DNA from 2 places in the Clostridium budayi genome. Region 1 is predicted to be linked to the other one. Evidence: riboswitches for the same ligand, from Rfam matches in the RefSeq annotation. Region 1 holds a riboswitch; the other holds the start of a gene.

Region 1 (3,830 bases):
AAATATTAAAGGAATAGTTACAAGAATAAAGTAGAAAAGATAAGTAAATTGAATAAAAAATACATAAATGGTACAACTAAGGAAGTGATTTGTAAATGCAAGGGTAATGATTTAAATGAAAGTGCTCTTAACGATAGATTGGGATTATTTTATGCCTTATGTAGGTTGTTTCAATTTATCTTACTTAGAGAATAGGAGAAATATAGACAAGCATTGTTATAAGTTATATATAGAGAATAAACAATGTGGTATAGATATAACTAAAAAAATGGTTGTTGGGAAGGATAAAAATAATTTTTGGACAAACATAAAAAATATTTTTGATCTAAATAATATAGATAAAGTTATAGTTTCTGATTCTTATAAAGTAGCTTATGAATTGGCTAAAGTAGCTAAATGTGAAGAGGTATATAATTTTGATTCTCATACTGATTTAGGATATGGGGGGCGGAAAGTCTTAATTATGAAGTTAATTGTGCAAATTGGTTAGGAAAGTTACTTAATGATGGATTAGTAAAAAAGGCGAATATTATATTAAGCTCGTATACTAGTGAAAGAAAAGAATATTTTGATGAAATTAATAAAAGGTTTAATGTTTTATATAAAGATATTTGTGATATGAAGTCAAAAATAACAGTAGGTATATTGCACATTTGTAGGTCTGGTGCATGGACGACTCCTTGGTTTGACAATGAGTTTGATGAGTTTATTAATGAATTGAATATACAAATAGAATATAAAGAATATGTGGATAGGGAATGGAATGTTAATAATATTACCTTAGCTGATCAAATAGAATATTTATTGTTTGGTTAGAAGTATATATTTGTATTAAATATGTACTTTTTTAATGTACAAAAGGTACTAAAGTGTTATTTACAATTATTGTAATGATTTGCTATATCCTATATTAGTATCATATTTAGCTTATTTTAGTAAGTTGTCAATAAAAATTTGCATCTGTATAATAAAATTAGACAATACTAATTGAGGTGAGTAATATGAAAGTGGAAAAAAACATGTTGAAGTTTTCAGCAATAGGTTGTTTGTTTTTTGCTGCATTAGGATTAGGATGGGGAATAGTAATTAAGTCAAGCATGATTATGTTTGATGGTTTATATTCATTTATTAGATTATTTTTATCTATTTTAGCATTATGGATAACTAATTATATAAGTAAAAATGATTTTGAAAAGTTTCATTTTGGAAAGGGTATGTTAGAGCCAATAACTGTAGCTTTTAAATCTATAGTTTTAATAATAATGTGTAGTACTACTTTTACTAATGCAGTTAAAGAAGTGTTAGCAGGCGGAAATTACGTAGATACAAATATGGCTTTAGGATATTCAATAATAGCTACAGTTGGTTGTGCTGCTGTATATTTTGTTATAGCTAAAAAAGGAAAAAATTATCATCTGATATTTTAAATGCAGAAAGCAATCAATGGCTTATGGATACAATTTTAAGTGCTGCCGTACTTGTTGGATTTATGGTATCATTTCTTTTATCAAAAACTTCTTTGTCATATTTAACAGTATATGTAGATCCATTTATGGTTATAATATCATCTGTAATGTTTATTAGAGTTCCTGTAGTAGCGCTAATAAATAGTTTTAAGGAAATTGTTAATGTTAATGCAGATGAAGATATAAACAATAAAATATATACGATTGTAAAAGATATAGAAGAAGATTATAATTTTGAAGATTCTATTACAAGAGTAAGTAAGATTGGAAGAGAATTAAGAATCGAAATAGACCTTGTATTTAATGAGGAATCAAAATTGAATGAACTTAAAGAGATGGATAAAGTAAGAGAAAGAGTTTATAATAATATGTCTGGTATTAAACTAAAAAAATGGATGAATATAAATTTTACTGGAGATAAAAAGTGAGCTCTTTAGTTGACAGAAGATATTATAGATGATAGGATTAATAAAAAAAGGTGATGGAGTTCACCATTTAAATGCTATATGCTAATGACTCCTACAAAGTATAGATTAAATTTCTATATTTTGTAGGTTTTTTTATTGTAAAAAATTGTTTGGAGATTAAAGTATGATACTAAGTTTAGCAATAATAATTACATTGGGTCTTATATCTAACAAATTATTTAAGTTGATAAAGCTACCAGGGTTATTAGGAATGATTATATTTGGAGTTATAATTGGGCCTAATATGTTAAAATTAATTGATAAAGATATACTTGCTATATCGCTAGATTTAAGGAAGATAGCTTTACTAGTTATACTTTTAAGGGCTGGTTTTGGGATAAATAGAAATACATTAAATAAGATAGGTAAAACAGCATTAAAAATGAGTTTTTTACCATGTGTAATAGAAGGCTTTTTTATTGCTTTTGCTGGAAAGTACATATTAGGAATATCCTTTGTTGAAGCAGGTATGTTAGGATTTATAATTGCAGCAGTATCTCCTGCAGTTGTAGTACCTTAAATGCTTGAGTTGATTAATAAGGGTAAGGGAAATGATAGTGGAGTACCAACAATAATTTTAGCAGCATCATCTATAGATGATGTATTTGCAATAACTATATTTTCAACATTCTTAGGATTATATGGTGGAAGTGATATCAGTATTTCAGGAAAACTATTAGGTATACCTATATCGATATTATTGGGAGCTGGTATGGGGGGATTAATAGCTTTATTATTAATAAAAGTATTTAAAAGATTTCATTTAATAGATACAGAAAAAGTGTTAATAATACTTGCTGCAAGTATGTTGTTAACTAGCTTAGAGGAAATGCTTAAAAATATAGTTCCTATAGCTAGTCTTCTAGGTGTTATGGTTATTGGATTTATATTATTAGATAAGTATCCTAAAGTGGCTAATAGGTTATCAGAGAAGTTTAATAGAGTTTGGGTGTTAGCAGAAATATTATTATTTGTGTTGGTTGGAGCTCAAGTGGATTTTACGGTTATTGTACACTCTGGATTATTAGGGTTAATAGTTTTAATTATAGGATTAGTGGGAAGAAGTATAAGGCTATATATTTCTCTTATGGGAAGCAATCTTAATTTAAAAGAAAAGTTATTTTGTATAATTTCATTTATTCCTAAAGCAACAGTTCAAGCGGCTATGGGTGCAGTACCGCTTGCATCAGGAGTGGCTTTAGGAAATTTAATATTAGCTATTGCTGTTTTAGCAATAATAGTTACAGCACCACTTGGAGCTATAGGAATAAAATATTTTGGAGATAAGTGGATAAGTTAATTGTGAAATAAAATTTCTAATTGACAATTACATATGTGAAATTTTACAATTAATCTTAGGAGGGGAGAAAATGAGCTGTATATATAAAATAAGAGAAGGTATTGGAAGTTTTACAGATACAGAAGAAAAATTAGCGGATTATATTTTAAATAATAAAGATGAAGTGGTTATGTTAAGTGCTCAAGAGTTTGCAGATAGAGTAGATACATCAGCTGCTGCAGTAATACGATTTTCGAAAAAGGTTGGTTATAAAGGATTTACTGAATTGAAGGTTGAATTAGCAAAGGACAATAGTGAGTCTAATCAATATTTTGATGAAGTTATTAAAGAAGATGATGATGTTAAGGCTTTAGTAGAGAAAACATTAAATTTAAATTATCAAACATTACAAAAAACTTATAAATTGATAAATTATAGTGATTTAGAGCAAGCTATAGAGTATTTAATTAATTGTAATAATATATATTTATTTGGAGTAGGTACATCAGGAATTGTGTGTACCGATTTTCAACAAAAGTTATCCAGAATTAATAGGAATGTTATTCATCATACAGATACACATATACAACTAGCATCAGCTATTCACATAAATGAAGA
Region 2 (3,830 bases), 1.3 Mb from region 1:
TGCTATTTCTTATTCTAGAAATGATGTAGATTATATTGTTACTGAATATGGAATTGCAAGCTTATGTGGTAAAAGCATAAAGGAAAGGGCTGAAAGCTTAATAAAAATAGCTCACCCTAAATTTAGAGAAGAACTTAAAGAATTTGCTATAAAAAATAATATTTTATAAAGGATGTGTGTATTTATGAATCAAAAAGAATCAAACAAAAATATGGCTCTTAAAATAGACAATTTAACTCATCACATTCAAATGCTAGAATTAATGCTTAAAAGTTCATCATGCGAAGATGATGCAATGTTATACTTTGGAGAAGGCACTTGTGATTATTTAGATCATATAATAGATAACGCATCACAAGTAATAGGTGAATAATAAATTAAAGAAAAATGCAGACTTAGTTATTCCCTCTAAGTCTGCATTTTATTTTTATATGTATTTATATTTTAAGATCCAATAACAATTACCAGTAATCTATTAGTTTATTTTCATTTACAAATCAATACTTAAATTTTCTTTACTTTTATTTAAAGTTGTCTTTCTTTTAAATACTATTATATTACTTTTACTTACGCCTATATTTTGTGATGTATATATTCCAGTATGACCTGAGAAAATATAACTTATGCTACATGCCATAAACATATATATTGCATTTTCAGCACCAAACATTTCTATTCCTAATATAAATGAAGCTATTGGCGTGTTTGTTGCACCAGCAAAGACTCCAATTAATCCAAGAGATGCTAAGAAAGATGGTGATATATTAAGTATTGTAGATAATGTATTTCCAAGAGTTGATCCTATAACAAAAAGTGGTGTAACTTCTCCACCTTGATAACCTGCACCTAAAGTTAATGATGTAAATATTAATTTACCTAAAAAATCTAATGGATATACTATTTTATTAAAAGAATCTGATATTAAAGGTAAACTTAATCCTAAATATTTATCGCTTCCTACTATAAATACTAATAAAATTACAAGTATTCCACCAACAAAAGATTTTAATGGTGCATTTTTAAAAGTTTTTGAAAATATAGCTTTTAATTTATGAGTTAATACACTAAATAACTTACTTGTTAATCCAAATAAAATAGATGCAACTATAACTTTTAATACTATAGGTAGTGTAATAACATCTATTGTACTTGCACTATAATGGGCATGAGTTACTCCCATCTTTAAAACAACAAAATTTCCAACAATACTTGAAATAAAGCTTGGAATTATTGCTTCATAACTCATCTTACCTATAACAGCTACTTCAAGTCCAAATACAGTACCTGCAAGTGGTGTTCCAAAAATTGCTGCAAATCCTCCACTTACTCCTGTCATAAGTAAAATTTTATTTTCTTCTTTAGTTACCTTAAATAATTTCCCTACATTTTCAGCAATACTTGCTCCTATTTGTACCCCAGTTCCTTCTCTACCTGCTGAACCACCAAAAAGATGAGTTACAACAGTACCAAAATACACTAGTGGAACCATTCTAAGTGGTACATTATCACAACTTTCATTTATTTTTTCAATTATTAAATTATTTCCTTTTGACGCATTTTTACCGTACTTTGAATATAAGAAACCAACTAATGCTCCTCCAAATGGAAGTAAGAAAACCATCCAAAAATTATTTGTTCTAAATTCTGTAGCTTTCTCTAAAGAAATTAAAAACGTTCCAATTACGCCTCCAATAATTGCTCCTATTAAAGTACCCATTATTATCCACTTAAAACAAGTGAATGCTAAAACCATAGTGCTACTTCTTTTTAGTTTTTCTTTAAAATTCGTTTTTGTAATTTCCATCTGCTGTCTCCTTTATAAAATTTTTAGAAAAATAAAAAAACTCCTACAAATAAGGATATACCTATCCCCATTTGTAGGAGTCATTAGCTTATTAAAAGCAGTTAATGGCGAACTCCATCGCCTAAAAAAACACTTTGCTATATTATCATAAATTTTTGAGCTTGTCTACTTATAAATATAATATTTATAAGTTTGGATTATCATTTAAATACTTATTTATATTGTCCATATCCTTATCTCCTCTTCCAGATAAGTTAACTATTATAATATCGTCTTCTTTAACCTTTCCTTTTAACTTTTTAAGATATGCAACTGCATGAGCTGATTCTAATGCTGGTATTATTCCTTCCTTTTTAGTTAAATATAAAACCCCATCTCTTATTGCTTCTTTATCCGTAATACTATAATAATTTACTCTTTTAATATTTGATAAATAAGCATGTTCTGGGCCTACTGCTGGATAATCGAGACCTGCTGATATAGAATACGCTTCACTAGTATTTCCATCATCATCTTTTAATACATAAGTTAACATACCATGTACTATTCCTTTTTCACCAAGTGCTATAGTTGCTGCATTATATTTAGTATTAAGTCCAAGTCCTGCACCTTCAATACCAATTAAATTTACATCCTTATCATTTAAAAAGTCATTAAATATACCTATTGCATTACTACCTCCTCCAACTGCTGCTATTATAGTATTTGGTAATCGTCCTTCCTTTTCTATTATTTGTCTTTTTGCTTCTTCTCCTATTATTTTTTGAAAATCCCTAACGATACTAGGATATGGACTTGGTCCAACAGCAGAACCTATTAAATAATAACACTCATCCGAATGTTTAGATAAATATTCAAAAGCTTCATTTACTGCATCATTTAATGTTTTAGTTCCACTTTCAGCACTTATAACATTTGCTCCAAGTAGTTTCATTTTTCTAACATTAAGTGCCTGTCTTTCTATATCACAAGCTCCCATAAATATAGTGCACTCCATATTAAATTTTGCACAAACTGTAGCTGTTGCAACACCATGTTGTCCTGCACCGGTTTCTGCTATTATTTTCTTTTTACCCATCTTTTTAGCTAAAAGAATTTGTCCTATTGTATTATTTATTTTATGTGCTCCTGTATGATTTAAATCTTCTCTTTTAAGATAGATTTTACATCCAATATCTTCACTAATATTTTCTGCATAGTAAAGAGGAGTTGGTCTTCCAGAATACTCTTTTAAATAATATAAATATTCCTTCTTAAATTCTTCATCATTAATATATTTTTTATAACTTTCTTCTATTTCTTCTAATGCCTTCTTTATATTATCTGTTACAAATTGTCCTCCAAACTCGCCAAACATTCCTTTTCTTTCTTCAAATAAATTTTTCATAATAAATACCTCCAAACAAATTATTTTATAAAAGTAAACGAGCTACCTCGTCTTAAAATGAGACGAAGTAGCTCGTGCCACTCATTTTTTGTATGTAAAAATAAAAGCACTTCATCCTAACTCTAGGACGAAATGCTAAAATTTCGTTATACCACCTATGTGTACATACATTAATAAGATACGGAAATTAATCGATATCCTGTCCTTTTAACGGTAGACTTTCCGTATAGCCCTACTATCATTTTCGTAAGTTCAAGCTATCCTCTATAAGACCCATTCAGTAATATCTTAAAGTATTTAGTTCTCACCACACTAAATTCTCTGTAACTTCAGTTTTATTACCTACTCTTTCTTTTTAAAGCGAGTTTTTATATTTGTTTTATTATATGAATTTATTTAGAAAAAATGATTAAAATTCAAATTAAATTTTACGCAAAAAAGGCATCCTCTTTTAAGAGTGATGCCTTTTTTATAATTGTAATTTTAGAGTTATTTATTATTTAAGGTATATACTATTCTGCACATGCTTCCCTTCTCTTTTTATTTAATTCCTCATTTACTTCTGAAAGCTTATTTTTAGAAAGGTTGTACACAAAAGTTAATATTATTACTGTAAGTGCTAGTCCAACAAAATTTGCT

What was found. A riboswitch is a leader RNA that binds a small molecule or an ion and turns the genes downstream of it on or off. The one in region 1 is predicted to bind fluoride.
Region 2: another riboswitch for fluoride. It lies ahead of ACZ5TJ_RS08320 (voltage-gated chloride channel family protein); the one in region 1 lies ahead of ACZ5TJ_RS02250 (cation:proton antiporter).

What each region holds. Positions count from the first base shown of each region.
Region 1 covers NZ_AP042456.1:473,995-477,824, forward strand. The annotation lists gene ACZ5TJ_RS02240 (hypothetical protein) at 116-490, shown strand; partial or broken gene ACZ5TJ_RS02245 (cation diffusion facilitator family transporter) at 1,020-1,894, shown strand; fluoride riboswitch at 1,935-1,995, shown strand; partial or broken gene ACZ5TJ_RS02250 (cation:proton antiporter) at 2,058-3,233, shown strand; gene ACZ5TJ_RS02255 (MurR/RpiR family transcriptional regulator) at 3,304-3,830, shown strand, end outside.
Region 2 covers NZ_AP042456.1:1,743,009-1,746,838, forward strand. The annotation lists gene ACZ5TJ_RS08310 (acetyl-CoA hydrolase/transferase family protein) at 1-169, shown strand, start outside; gene ACZ5TJ_RS08315 (hypothetical protein) at 185-373, shown strand; gene ACZ5TJ_RS08320 (voltage-gated chloride channel family protein) at 491-1,804, opposite strand; fluoride riboswitch at 1,872-1,935, opposite strand; gene trpB (tryptophan synthase subunit beta) at 1,989-3,191, opposite strand; gene ACZ5TJ_RS08330 (MFS transporter) at 3,704-3,830, opposite strand, start outside.